DNA from 2 places in the Colwellia sp. F1 genome. Region 1 is predicted to be linked to the other one. Evidence: predicted binding sites of a transcription regulator. Region 1 holds the regulator's gene; the other holds the start of a gene.

What was found. Region 1 encodes sigma-54, which starts transcription at its own class of promoters, with help from an activator protein. Its sites were predicted from a motif close to GTTGGCACGNNNNTNGNNT; they were not measured.
Region 2: a site for sigma-54 is predicted at 5,100-5,118, ahead of AC0UA9_RS11130 (flagellar hook-length control protein FliK). Genes of this name have one in related genera too.

The regions. Positions count from the first base shown of each region.
Region 1 covers NZ_JBWDLI010000015.1:65,435-72,980, forward strand. The annotation lists gene AC0UA9_RS14035 (calcium/sodium antiporter) at 1-221, shown strand, start outside; gene AC0UA9_RS14040 (KpsF/GutQ family sugar-phosphate isomerase) at 252-1,217, shown strand; gene kdsC (3-deoxy-manno-octulosonate-8-phosphatase KdsC) at 1,260-1,808, shown strand; gene lptC (LPS export ABC transporter periplasmic protein LptC) at 1,805-2,440, shown strand; gene lptA (lipopolysaccharide transport periplasmic protein LptA) at 2,448-3,002, shown strand; gene lptB (LPS export ABC transporter ATP-binding protein) at 2,983-3,747, shown strand; gene AC0UA9_RS14065 (RNA polymerase factor sigma-54) at 3,880-5,391, shown strand; gene hpf (ribosome hibernation promoting factor) at 5,435-5,722, shown strand; gene ptsN (PTS IIA-like nitrogen regulatory protein PtsN) at 5,747-6,199, shown strand; gene rapZ (RNase adapter RapZ) at 6,276-7,130, shown strand; gene AC0UA9_RS14085 (HPr family phosphocarrier protein) at 7,138-7,476, shown strand.
Region 2 covers NZ_JBWDLI010000010.1:93,748-101,293, reverse strand. The annotation lists gene fliF (flagellar basal-body MS-ring/collar protein FliF) at 1-1,015, shown strand, start outside; gene fliG (flagellar motor switch protein FliG) at 1,008-2,063, shown strand; gene fliH (flagellar assembly protein FliH) at 2,181-2,966, shown strand; gene fliI (flagellar protein export ATPase FliI) at 3,065-4,429, shown strand; gene fliJ (flagellar export protein FliJ) at 4,465-4,920, shown strand; gene AC0UA9_RS11130 (flagellar hook-length control protein FliK) at 5,208-7,187, shown strand; gene fliL (flagellar basal body-associated protein FliL) at 7,341-7,546, shown strand, end outside.

The DNA.
Region 1 (7,546 bases):
CAGTATTGCCCTTTGCTGGTATAATAGCTCCTGGGGCAATCAACCCTGAGGCCTCACTTAGAGATGCCCCTATTATGTTGGCCATTACCGGCTTACTCTTCCTATTATGTTTTAGTCGTAAATTCGGGTATTTTAGACTGACTCGCGTAAAAGGCGCATTATTGTTATTAAGCTTTTGTGCTTATCAGGCATTCCTTTTTAGTCAAACAACAATTTACTAGCTAAACAACCAACAAATGATACCTAGAGCCATGAAAAACTTTAAAGAACTTGCCAAAAATGTAATTAATATTGAACAACAAGCTATCGTGGAGTTGTTACAATATATTGATGATAGTTTTGAAAAATCATGCCAATTAATGTTTAACTGCCAAGGGCGCGTTATTGTGATTGGTATGGGAAAATCTGGCCATATTGGCGGAAAAATTGCTGCGACACTTGCTAGCACTGGTACCCCTGCTTTTTTTGTTCACCCAGGGGAAGCAAGCCATGGCGACTTAGGGATGGTTACCAATAATGATGTCGTACTCACCATTTCAAATTCAGGTGAAACAGCCGAAGTACTTGCTATTATTCCGGTAATAAAACGCATTGGTGCTAAGCTGATTGCCATGACAGGCAACACAACTTCCACCTTGGCAAAGTTAGCTGATACTCATCTTTGCATTAAGGTTAGCACTGAAGCTTGTCCATTAGGCCTAACGCCTACGTCAAGTACCACGGCAACCTTAGTCATGGGCGATGCAATTGCAGTTGCTTTGCTTAATGCGCGCGGCTTTACCGCAGATGATTTTGCATTATCACATCCTGGTGGTAGCCTAGGGAAACGTTTACTGCTGCGTTTAAGCGATATTATGCACCAAGGTGAGCGCCTTCCTCTTGTTTCTGATGAGGCATTAATCAAAGATGCTCTGGTAGAAATGTCGCTTAAAGGTTTAGGAATGACGGGGGTTGTTAACGCAAATAACCAACTAGTGGGTTTATTTACCGATGGCGATTTACGCAGAATTCTTGATCTACAAATTGATATTCACCACGATAAAATAACGAGTGTTATGACCACATCGCCTACAGTGGTACAAGCTGATATGCTAGCAGCACAAGCGCTAAATATCATGGAAGAGAAAAAAATTAACGGTTTAATTATTGTTGATAATAAACAAACCCCTATCGGCGCCATGAATACACATGATTTACTGCGCTCAGGAGTACTATAAATGAACGCTAAAAAACAGAGTGACAGCCCAAAGCCCAATAACATGGCGAACACATTATACGGTGAGGTTTGTCACACCACGTTAGCACGCGCAAAAAATATAAAATTATTGGTCTGTGATGTCGATGGCGTTTTTTCTGATGGCCGAATCTATTTAGGTAATGACGGCGAAGAACTAAAAGCCTTTCATACCAAAGATGGCTTTGGCATAAAAGCCTTAGGCAGCAGCGGTGTTGAAGTTGCAATTATAACGGGGAGACGCTCAGCAATAGTGGCCAACCGAATGGCCGCTTTAAACGTTAAACACATTATACAAGGGCAGGAAGATAAACTTCCTGCATTAACCAAACTGGCCAATCAGCTTAATTTAACCCCAGATGAAATAGCCTATATAGGTGACGACATCCCTGATTTAGCCTGTATTAATTATGTTAACTTAGGTATTGCTGTGTCTGATGCACACCCTACGGTATGTGCAAACGCTGATTACATCACTTTTACCCGCGGTGGTTTTGGTGCTGTAAGAGAAGTGTGTGATTTAATCATGCAATGTCAAGGCTCACTTAACCAGGCAACAGGCGCAAGTATATGACACGCGCCAATACCCTCGCTTTTTTAGTGTTACTCATGGGGGCAACCGCTTACGGCATCATTGAGTGGCGCCAGGCAGAAAAAGCACCAGAAACAGGTGTTGCAAACAAGTTAACCCCTGATTTTATTGCCGAAGCACTCAAAACCGATATTTATACCGACACAGGACAACTTTCCCATGCAATCATTGCTGATCGCATGGAGCATTACGCAGAGCTTGAGGTCACGCACTTTGAGTTACCCAATTACACCCTATATCCCCAAAATCACCCTAATAAAATCTCAACGCCTAACAGCAATAACCTAAATAACAGTCTACCTAAGCTTGCTAGTACGCAAAACCCACCGTGGAAACTAAGTGCAAAAGAAGCAACACTGTATAAAAACAATAGGGTTATTTTAAATCATCGCGTACACTTAAGTGCAACCGATAAAAATAGCTTAATACAAGCAATATACTGTAAATATTTAGAGCTTGATTTAAATACTAATATTATCAGCTCAGAGCAAACAGTGATGGTGCAAGGTAAAGACTTCACCATGTATGGCTCTGGTTTGATCATTGACTTAAACACTAAACAGATGACTTTAACTGAACATGTGCGTACCATTTACAAAAAAAACAATAGTTAATACCTTCATGACACTTAAAAACCTTAGCAAAGCGCTATTATTTAGCACACTACTGCTCTCGTTAGGTCTACCAGCTTCTGCTGCAAAAAAAGATCTTACGCAAGAAATCACCATAAAATCTAAGCGGCAATCTGCTGATTTAAAAAATAAAATAGCAAGTTATTTAGACGACGTAAATATCAGCCAAGGCTCTATTTCTATCGTTGCTGATATTGTTCAGGTATATAGCCATCATGATGAGGCAACTAACGAAAAATATGACACCTACCTTGCCAAAGGTGAACCCGCTATTTTCAAACAAGAATTAGAAGACGGGAGCTTAATTAGCTTGCAAGCAAATGAAATAAAATATCAACCAGATCAATACATCATTACTATTTCAGGTAACGCACAAGTTAAGCAAGCTGGTAGCAAAGTTACTGGTGAAACAATTACTTACAACACATTAAGTGAAAAATTAGAAGCGATTAGTGGTCAAAATGAATCGGTAACCACTATTTTACAGCCTGCTCAAATAAAAGCCCAACAAGATAAGAAAAACAATGACAGTAACAAACCATAAAGCTGACGATATATCGAGCAAATCAACCTTGATAGCTCAAAATTTATCAAAGTCTTATAAAAATAAAAAAGTCGTTAAGCGCGTTAGTTTAGCTGTAAGTGCTGGCCAAATTGTTGGTTTGCTAGGCCCTAATGGCGCTGGAAAAACAACGTCTTTCTATATGATTGTCGGTTTAGTTCCAAATGACAACGGCCAAATTATACTCAACGATGAAGACGTTACCCTTGCTCCTATGCATGAACGAGCAAGACGTGGCATAGGCTATTTACCCCAAGAAGCCTCGATATTTAGAAAGCTCACAGTTACTGATAATATTATGGCTATTTTGCAAACTCGCAAGGGCCTTAATGAACACGAAAGGCAAAGTAAACTAGAACAACTACTAGAAGAGTTTAGTATTAGTCACATTAAAGACAACTTGGGTATGAGCCTGTCAGGTGGTGAACGAAGACGGGTAGAAATAGCAAGGGCATTGGCCGCTGATCCTGAGTTCATTCTACTTGATGAGCCCTTTGCAGGTGTTGACCCAATTTCTGTTGGTGATATAAAAAAAATAATTATTCACCTTAAAAATCGCGGTATTGGTATATTAATTACTGATCATAATGTGCGTGAAACACTTGATGTATGTGAACATGCATATATTGTTAGTCATGGTGAAATAATTGCTGAAGGTGACTCTGATCAAATTCTTGCGAATCAAACGGTAAGAGATGTATACCTAGGCGAACAATTCACGCTATAGTTAACTTAAGCATGAGAACTTTGGCTATACTGAACTCACTTAGGCTATACTAACCTTAAGTGACTAAAAGTAATTTTTAAATTAGTTATCATAATGTTAGCAATATTTATTAATAGGAAGTAAAAAAAGTAGATGCGCCCAACTCTGCAACTCCGAATAGGACAGCAATTAACGATGACACCGCAACTGCAACAAGCGATCAAGCTGTTGCAGCTGTCTACGTTAGAGCTTCAGCAAGAAATACAAGAAGTACTTGAAAGCAACCCTCTACTTGAAATAAGTGAACAAGACAGATCTAGCGCTGATACGGAAAATAGCGCTAACGATAGTTCAGAGAGACTTGAAGAGGCCTTTTCAGCCACAGCTGAAACAACGACCAGTGAAGAACCATCGGCAAGCATTGATGAAATTAGTACGACAGAAGCCATGGAAAAAAGTGATATTCCTGAAGAGTTAAACATAGATACAACTTGGGAAGAAAGCTACAGTGCCGGCACCTCAAACACTGGTGCTATTAGTAGCCCAGGAGAAGATTACACCTATCAAGGTGAAACAACTGACTCAATTCAAGATCACCTTTTATGGCAAATGGAGTTAACGCCTTTTTCTGAAACCGATAGAGCCATTGCCATAGCAATTATTGAAGCTGTAGACGATGCAGGTTACTTAACGGTTTCAAGTGAAGATATTTTAGAGAGTGTCGGGATTGAAGGGCTAGAGCTTGATGAAGTAGAAGCCGTTCTAAAACGTATTAATGTATTTGATCCTATAGGGGTTGCCGCGCCGTCGATTGCTGACTGTTTACTAATTCAATTAAACCAGTTTAGTTCTGACACTCCTTACTTAACAGAAAGCAAATTAATTATCAGAGAGCATATTGATTTACTGGGTAGCCGTGATTACCGTCAACTCATGCGTAAAACACGGCTGAAAGAGGATGACTTACGTGAAGTGATGCGGTTAATTCAAAGTTTAAACCCTCGCCCTGGTGATGTGATTGATAAAAGCGATGATCAATACGTGATTCCTGACGTTTCCGTAGAGAAAAAAAATGGCCGCTGGGTGGTTGAGTTAAACCCTGATAGCGCTCCTAAGCTGTCAGTCAATCAACAATATGCCGCCATGACTAAAACAACAAAGTCATCGAGTAACGACGGCCAATTTATTCGCGCTAATTTACAAGAAGCCAAGTGGTTTATCAAAAGTTTAGAATCACGCAACGACACTTTACTCAAAGTATCAAACTGTATTGTACAACGCCAACAAGGCTTTTTAGAACATGGTGAAGAAGCAATGCGGCCAATGGTTTTAAATGATATCGCTGAAGCGGTCGATATGCATGAGTCTACAATTTCTCGTGTAACAACACAGAAGTATATGCATACGCCACGAGGTATTTTTGAATTAAAATATTTTTTTTCAAGCCATGTTAGCACTGAAAATGGCGGTGAATGTTCGTCTACTGCTATTCGATCGTTAATTAAAAAGTTCATTTTAGCGGAAATACCTGCTAAACCGCTAAGTGATAGTAAAATGGCTGATTTACTAGCCGAGCAGGGTATTAACGTTGCTAGGCGCACAATAGCTAAGTATCGAGAGTCTTTAGCTATTCCACCGTCGAACCAACGTAAAAGTTTACTATAATCAGTAACTTTATTTTTAATTGAACTAAAGAAGGATCATACTTATGCAAATTAATCTTACGGGCCATCATGTAGATATCACTTCATCATTACGCAACTATGTTGAAACAAAGCTAGCCAAGTTAGAGCGTCACTTTGACCATATTACTAATGTTTACGTAGTATTAACGGTAGAGAAGTTAGATCAAAAAGCAGAAGCCACAGTGCATTTAAAAGGTAATGAAATTCATGCCTCTGCGGTGAATACCGACATGTATAGTTCAATAGATAATTTGGTTGATAAACTCGACCGCCAGATACTCAAATATAAAGGCAAAATAACCCAACATTAGCTTAGCGCCACCACTTAAATTATTATGACACTACAAAATATCTTAACACTGGACTGCACGCAATGTGCAGTACCAGTTCGCAGTAAAAAACGCTTACTTGAAAAAATATGTCAGCTTGCTGCCCAGGAATTAGGCAATGTAAATCCAACCGATCTATTAGATAGCTTACTGAGCCGAGAAAAAATGGGCAGCACAGGTATTGGTAACGGCATTGCCATTCCTCATGCTAGGCTCAGTAATACAGACAAAGCGGTTGCTGTTTTTTTAACCACTGAACAAGCCATTGATTTTGACGCTATTGACAACCAGCCAGTTGATATATTTATTTGTTTATTTGTCCCTGAAAATAACACACAGGAACATTTAGAAACACTGCAAAGCATTGCAAAGCTTTTTAGCGATCGTAAAACAGCTAAAAAAGTACGCAAGTGTATAAACCAAGAAGCAATGTTTGACCTGATTCAGCAAGCCATTTAAATTTTAAACAAGCAAAGTGACAACTTGTAACACCCTCGTTTCTCGACTTTTTTTATCCGCAATTGAGATTTAATATATGAAGCTTATAATTGTTAGTGGTCGCTCTGGCTCAGGTAAGTCTGTAGCATTAAGAGTATTAGAAGATTTAGGTTATTATTGTGTTGACAATATTCCCGTAAATTTACTGCCAGCATTAACGCACACCGTGATTAATGATTATGAAAATGTCGCCGTAAGTCTAGACGTGCGAAACTTACCTAACAACCCGCAAGATATAGAAGAAATCATTGAATATTTACCCAATGCCGTTGATGTTACCACCTTATTTTTAGATGCCGATGATAACGATCTGATTCGACGGTTCAGTGAAACCAGACGGTTGCACCCACTGATCAAAAATAATATCGCCTTAGACCAAGCCATAGCACTAGAAAAAGAATTGTTAACACCAATTTCAATCAATGCTGACTTATACATTAACACCAGCGAATTAAGCCCACACCAATTAGCTGATTTAGTGCGCGAGCGCATACTGGGCAAAAAAACGGGTAATATGGTGCTTGTTTTTGAATCATTTGGCTTTAAACACGGTATTCCAGCCGATGCTGACTATGTATTTGATGTGCGCTTCCTCCCTAACCCACATTGGGAAAAAGAGTTAAAACCCTATACTGGCTTAGAGCAACCAGTAATAGACTTTCTTGCCAGCCAGCCCATTGTCACTAAATTTATTTGGCAAGTTAATAGCTTTATGATGACTTGGTTGCCTCACTTAGAGCGCAATAACCGTAGTTATGTTACTATTGCTATTGGTTGTACAGGCGGCAAGCACCGCTCGGTTTATATTGCTGAATTATTAGCAAGAAACTTTATCAAAGAACAAAAAAATGTACAAACGCATCATCGAGATATAAAAAAAAGCATTGAGTAACGCCATTATGCCATCACATAAGCCTAAATTAGCAGCAAGCAGCACACCAACTGCAGAGACAGCGGATACCAATATCATCGTAAGTAAAGAAATTACCATTATTAATAAGTTAGGCTTGCACGCCAGAGCTGCAAGTAAGCTAGCCTTACTTTGCCAAAGTTTTTCGGCGAACATCACCTTATCGCTTGAGCAAAAAGAAGCTGACGCCAACAGTATAATGGCTATTATGTTATTAGCTGGCGGGCAAGGAAAAGTTGTAAAAGTAACCGCTCAGGGAGTTGATGCGCCAGCCGCTTTAGCAGCTATAAGCCAGTTAATTGGCGATAAATTTGACGAAGATGAATAAATAACATTAAATAACCAAAGCAATAAATAACATAAATATTAAGTCTATTAACCCTTCATTTGAGTGTTTA
Region 2 (7,546 bases), on a different contig from region 1:
TTCGGCTCGCTCACGTAATGAGCTTGATATAGAGCAAAAGCGTGAAAAAGAATACATGGACAAAATAGATAATATTCTAATTCCTGTCGTAGGCTTAGGTAATTATACCGCGCAAGTTGATGTTACAATGGACTTTACTAACGTAGAAGAAACTGCACGTCGTTATAATTCAGACTTACCCGCACTACGTAGCGAAATGAAAGTAGAAGACAGTACTGTTGGTGGTTTATTAGGGGGTATACCAGGCGCATTAACGAACCAGCCCCCGCTAGAATCTGCTATTCCAGAAAATGCACTCGGTCAGCAACAAAAACCTTCACCCAGTAGAAAGCATACAGAATCCACTAAAAACTATGAGCTGGATGAAGCTATTAGTCATACAAAACAACAAACGGGTGTTATTCGCAGAGTAAGTGTGTCGGTAGCCCTAGATTATGTAGACAGCGCAATACCAACTCCAGATGCCAGTGATGAAAATAGTACAGAAACGCAAGCATCTGCAGCAGCTAAACAGCCAAGAAGTGTGACAGAAATTGCTTCTATTCGCCGCTTATTGCAAGGCAGTATCGGCTTTGATCTTCAACGTGGTGATGTATTAGAAGTCATTACCATTCCATTTAACCGGGTTGATTTTGGCGAAGATGATGTTGCCCCTATGTGGGAGCAACTTTGGTTCTTAAAACTTGTTAAGCTTATTATGGCTGCCTTGGTCATTATTGTATTAATTATGGCGGTTGTTCGTCCCATGTTGAAACGTTTAATTTACCCAGACCAAACACCACAGGATTACGGTGATAAATCACTTGATAGCCATATAGACCTTGGTGATGAAACCATGGATATGCTAACCTCAGACTTCGATGCGGGTAACGTTGGTTTTGCTTCAGATGGTAGTTTACAATTACCTGATCTTCACCGTGATGAAGATATATTAAAAGCAGTGCGAGCCTTAGTTGCTAATGAACCTGAATTGTCGTCTCAAGTAGTTAAAAGTTGGTTGACCGAAGATGAGTGATGAATATCAAGTAGGCGGAGACCTTGCCGCTGCAAAATCAAATTTTGACATCAATAAACTAGAAGGCAGTGAAAAGGCTGCGATTCTCTTATTAAGCTTGTCAGAAGAAGATGCTGCACAAATTTTAAAACATTTAGAGCCAAAACAAGTACAACAAGTTGGTACGGTTATGGCGGCAATGGAAGACTTTACCCAAGAAAAAATTACCGCTGTACACAAACAGTTTATTCATGACATTCAAAACTTCTCAACTATTGGTTTTCAAAGTGAAGATTTTGTGCGTAAAGCATTAACCGCAGCGCTAGGTGAAGATAAAGCGGGTAACTTAATTGATCAAATTGTGATGGGAGGAGCCTCTAAAGGGTTAGACTCTTTAAAATGGATGGACTCTAAGCAGGTTGCTAATATTATTAGAAATGAGCACCCGCAAATTCAAACTATTGTGCTCTCTTATTTAGCACCAGAACAATCTGCTGAAATCATGAGTCAATTTACGGACAAAGTACGCTTAGATTTAATGATGCGTATTGCTAACTTAGAAGAAGTACAACCAGCGGCGCTACAAGAATTAAATGAAATTATGGAAAAACAATTTGCTGGCCAAGCTGGTGCTCAAGCAGCCAAAATGGGCGGTTTAAAAGCAGCGGCTGATATCATGAACTACCTTGATACCAATGTTGAAGGTATATTGATGGACTCTATGCGTGAAAACGATGAAGAGATGAGCCAACAGATACAAGATTTAATGTTTGTTTTTGAAAACTTAATTGATGTTGACGACCGTGGTATGCAGTCAATATTGCGAGAAGTTGAGCAAGACTCATTAATGAAAGCCATTAAAGGGGCTGATGAAGCACTTAAAGAGAAGTTTCTTAGCAATATGTCTAAACGTGCCGCTGACATGTTAGTGGATGATCTTGAAGCCATGGGGCCTGTACGCGTTAGTGATGTAGAAATTGCACAAAAAGAAATTCTTGCGGTTGCTCGTCGGTTATCTGACGCTGGTGAAATTATGCTGGGCGGCGGCGGCGGTGATGAGTTCCTATAGCCAATATCTAGCAGTATTTGTAATGAGTTAACCCTAAAGCAAGCGATATAATTACACCATGAAGAGTGCAGTATTGCGAATGCATTAATCAAGGTTAACATATATAAAGGTCAAGACATGAGCCAAACCCCTTCACACATTATAAAAGCAAACCAATCTAAAGCATTAGATGTTTGGTCGTACCCAAAGGTGCAAGCAGTTGAGACTGAAGAACAAGCAAGTCAAACCAATGCGTTAGGTAAAAAAAACAATTGGCGATTTGAACCACCCGAAGAAGAAGTGATTGAGCCAGAGCCACTGACCGCTGAAGAGATTGAAGCAATTAGACAAGCCGCGCATGAAGAAGGCTTTGAACAAGGTAAAGAGGCAGGGTTTAGCCAAGGTTATGAAGAAGGTAAAGCGCAAGGCATAGAAGCAGGTACAGCTGAAGGCCTGGAGCTAGGGACTGAACAGGGGTTAGCCCAAGGTAAAGAAACGATTGACTCCTTAAGTGAAAGCTGGGAGAACCTAATTGAGCAGCTACATGCCCCGTTAGCCAGTATTGAAAAAAATGTTGAAGAGCAGCTATTACATTTAGTGGTGCAATTAACTGAAGCTGTTGTTTTACAAGAAGCAAAAACAAACCCAGATATTTTAATGGCAGCGATTAACACAGGCATTAAAGCATTACCAAGCAACGAAACAAGCACGCAAATATACCTTAACCCAGACGATATTAAACGAGTAGAGCAACAGTTTGGCGCAGAGCACATAAAAGAAAGTGGCTGGAGATTGTTGCCCGCGCCGCAATTAACCCCAGGCAGTTGTCAAATAGAAAACAGCACTTCTAATATCGACTTACAGATGAAGTCTCGTTTAAAGCAAGTGTTAGAGTCTTTTTTGCAAGAAGCATTACATCAATAAAGGAAGCGATAGGTGCTAGGAAGACATAGGTGCTAGTGAAGAAGCGAGACACTAGGAGAGCCTAGCGCCTAAAATTTCCCAACAAGGTAATTTAAACAATGGTCGATAGCCAACGCATCAGTGACAGATTAAAAAACACTCAACAATATATTCAGCCCTTTAAGGAGCCGGTTGCCGGGCGTTTAGTGCGCGTTGTTGGTTTAACGCTAGAAGCTGTAGGTGTTAAAGCGCATATTGGCAGTCAGTGCATTGTAGAAACAGCCCATGGAGACTTACTCGCTGAAGTTGTTGGTTTTGCACAAGAAATAACTTACCTCATGCCAGAAGAGAGCTTGCGCGGGGTTTTGCCAGGCGCTAGAGTGCTTCCTATCTCAAATAAAATGCAGTTACCGCTGTCTATGAATTTGCTCGGGCGAGTAATTAACGGCATAGGAAAACCCCTTGACGGAAAAGGCCCTATTCAGACAGACGAAAACTATAAAATAAATACCAGTCCAATTAACCCCTTGTCACGACGTGCAATTACCGACCCGTTAGATGTTGGGGTCAGATCAATTAATAGTTTTATTACCGTAGGCAAAGGCCAACGAATGGGGCTGTTTGCCGGCTCAGGAGTAGGGAAAAGTGTACTCATGGGGATGATGACTCGTGGCACCACTGCTGACGTTATTGTTGTTGGCTTGGTAGGGGAGCGTGGCCGAGAAGTAAAAGAATTTATAGAAGAAATCTTAGGGGAAGAAGGGCGTGCTCGCTCGGTAGTTGTTGCCGCTCCTGCTGATAACTCACCGTTAATGCGACTAAAAGGTTGTGAAACAGCGGTACAAATAAGTGAGTATTTTCGTGACCAAGGGCTCGATGTTTTACTACTGTTAGACTCATTAACACGGTATGCACAAGCGCAACGAGAAATAGCCTTAGCGGTGGGCGAGCCTCCTGCAACAAAAGGGTATCCCCCTTCTGTATTTTCTAAATTACCCCAGTTGGTTGAACGCGCGGGTAATGGCGGTGAAGGGCAGGGCTCAATCACTGCGTTTTATACTGTGCTAACTGAAGGGGATGATTTACAAGACCCTATCGCCGATGCTTCTCGCGCTATTTTAGATGGTCATATTGTGTTATCAAGAGATCTGGCCGATGCAGGGCATTATCCTGCCATTGATATTGAAGGCTCTATTTCGCGTGTTATGCCTATGGTTACCAGCACAGAGCACCAACAACTTGCTCGCCAATTAAAACAAATTTATTCACTATACCAACAAAACAAAGATCTGATTGCCATTGGTGCATATACCCGAGGTAATGACCCTAGAATAGACCAAGCTATTAATGTACAACCGGTAATAAACTTTTTCTTACAGCAACAAATTCAAGAAGTTATACCTTACGAGCAAAGTGTACAGCAGTTACAAGAAATTATAGCGGCGGCAACGGCGAATAGTCAGAGCCAAAATGCACAAGCATAAATTTTTACGTATTAACGGCTTAAGGAGTATGTATTATGGCGACAAAAAATAATCAACAACTACAAACCTTATTAAAATTTGAACAAAGTAAAACGGAACAAGCCGAAAAAGCGTTACGTAATGCTGAACATGATTACCAGCAAAATGTCATTCGTTTACAAAGCGTTTCAGATTACCGGTTAGAGTATATGTCAAGGCTCAGTGAACGTACCATGCTCGGCTTAGATAGCGTTACTTATAATCATTATCATGCCTTTATTAGTAAACTTGACTATGCCGCAGAGCAAGTAAAAATTGCCATGCATCAAGCGAAAGCATTAGCTGAACAAAGTAAGCAAGTGTGGATAAAACAGCGAGAAAAGGTACGAGCTGTAGAAATGTTAGCCAGTAAGCGCAACGCTGCCTTAATGAAAATTGAGGCTAAAAAAGAACAAGGCATGTTTGATGAAATAGCCACGCAACAATTTTTACGCAGAAAAGTGGGGCGTTAATATTGGCAATGTTGAGAATAATAGGGCTGACCGTTACAACGGGTTTAGCATAACGACGCCAGCGCTTTACCAACCCTTTTATAAACTAAGCTACTGCTAGGCGAACAATGCTAAGTTGCACCTGCTTAACCACTTCTCCTAACCTTCACTTCCCCTCGTTCTAGTTGTTAAATGTATAGTGTGGAACGATTATTGCTTGGTTTTAAATAAATACGGTAAGAGAAGCTGAGTAAAAGATCTTTTTAGCTTTTACTTTATATAGACAGATTTTAGCGATTGGGACCATTATGCAACAACTCAATATTTTATCGATTAACGCGTCACCAAGTGTTGACAAGAAAAACGATGTATCCGCTTTCACTCCTGCGCTGTCAAAGGACGACTTTTCGCAGCATATTGATGTGCAACTAGCTAAAAACAAAGAGGTTAGTGAGTATACGGATCTTGAACTAGCACAAAGTGATAAGATAAAAACAGCGCATACATTGTCTGAACAAGCAAAACTTTCCCACGAGCAACAAGTTGCCGATGAACAAGAGCCGTCTTCTCATGCCGATACAAGTGAACAAGTCACGACCGCGCAAGAAGTTGCCGCAAGCGGCAATAACGAACAGCAACTAGGTAAAGTTGCTGTTGAAAAAGCAGATGAAGCACGCGATGAATCAGACTTGTTAATGTCTTTTTTAACCAAGGTTGATAAAACATTGGTTGCAAAAGGAGCGTCTGAACAAGAACTAGCACAAGCGCAAAGCTTAGCTGAAGCTAAGGTGACAACAGCAGAAAAAGAAACAGATAAACTATTAAAATCAAGTGGCTTAGCTGCAGAGTTATCAAGTATTGCTAAGGCGGTAACGACCACGCCAGAGTCGTTATCAGCCGCGTCTAGCGAACAAGGAAAAACAATAGCTACACCAACACGATTGACCCAGGCTGGCAGTGAAACCAGCAATTTAAAGGGAGAGAGAGAACAAAAAAGTAGCAAACAATTAATTGACACTAGCATGCCAACCGGCGTGGAAAAAGTGGATGATACCAACACCACCGACGAAAAGCTGACAGGTTTAAATAATAATAAAATACAGAAAGAAGCCAACGCTAGGCAATCAGTTAACCTTGAGCAAGACATAGGCAAAGGGGGCAATACCAGTAAAGAAGCTGCAGCGTTAGGGCAGCAAGTACAAAGTATTAATTCCCAACAGGTGTTAATGTCGTCTAGTAAAGAAGTAAGTGCAAGTAATTTAACACCATCCCCCAAAGTAGCAAATGTTGAAAAAGTAACACTCGCGCAAAGCCCCATTAAAGTAGAAGCAAAGCTTAATGAACAAATTACTAGGGTAATGAAAGGAGAAGAAGGCTCCGCTAAACTAGACGCCCAGTCAGCTACTAATGCGACGAAATTAGAGGGAAATGCTGGGGCTCAAAGCATGGTTGAGCAAAATTCGCGTAGTAAAAACGCTGCCGCGCAAAATTTAGCTTCCCAAATGATGAATAAAAATTCAGCACCTCCTAGCGCAGAAGATGCTTCTGTAGAACAGGCGACTAAAGAAACTAATGAGGCTGAGGGAGAAGCGGAAGTTAAGGTGAAATCTGAAGCCGACTTTATGGCGCATAGTAAAGCAGTAAACCGTGAGCAAGCAAGTGGGGGAAATGTTAGCGTGATCCCTACAACGCCCGCAGAGACAACTTTAACAAGTGGTAACTTTATTGGTCACGCGAATCAAACGATACAAGAGGCGTATAATGCAATAGAACAACAGTCTGCTGAAGCGCTCACCTTAACCAATACCAGTGATGTGTCACAAAGCCAAAAAAGCAACATACAATTGCATCATGAAACTATTTCAATTTTTAGAAAAGACTTCGCTGACGCAGTAAAAGACAAAGTGATGGTCATGATTTCACAAAAATTACAGCAATTTGATATTACCCTCGACCCACCAGAATTAGGCAATATGCAAGTGCGAGTTAACTTACAAGGGGAACAAGCAGCGGTTAACTTTGTTGTGCAAAACCAGCAAGCGAGGGAAGCACTCGAGCAAAACATGCAAAAATTAAAAGACATGCTAGCAGAACAAGGTGTTGATGTAGGTGATGCTAATGTTGAACAGCAGTCACAACAATCAGATACCGATGAAAAAACAGCTGACCACGAACATACCCAGCGTCAATTTATGGGCGAAACGGCAGCAGCAAGTGATGTGGTCGCGCATGATTTGTCTGTAATAAAACAGGATGGATCGGCTCAGGTTATCGATTATTACGCATAAAGCAGACTATACTAATAAAACTGCTGATAAATTAGGCTAAATAGCACTAAGTTGATGAAAACACATTGGCTAAAATGCTATTCAAGGATATAGTTTACTGGTAGTTAAGGTAGCGTTTTATAATATTTACTCATATAGCAATAAAGGTAACTCATGGCTGACGAAAAAGGTACAGAAGCTGATTTAAAAATTGATGGTGGTGGCAAAAAGAAAAAAATAATCATCATTGCTGTTGCGGTGCTCGTTATATTGGCGGGGAGTATTGGTGGCTATTACTTTTTTATGGGTGATGATAGCAAGGTAGCGTCTGCGCAAGCAGGCTCTGAAGAGGTGTTAGCTTCTACTGATGGCGCTGAAGG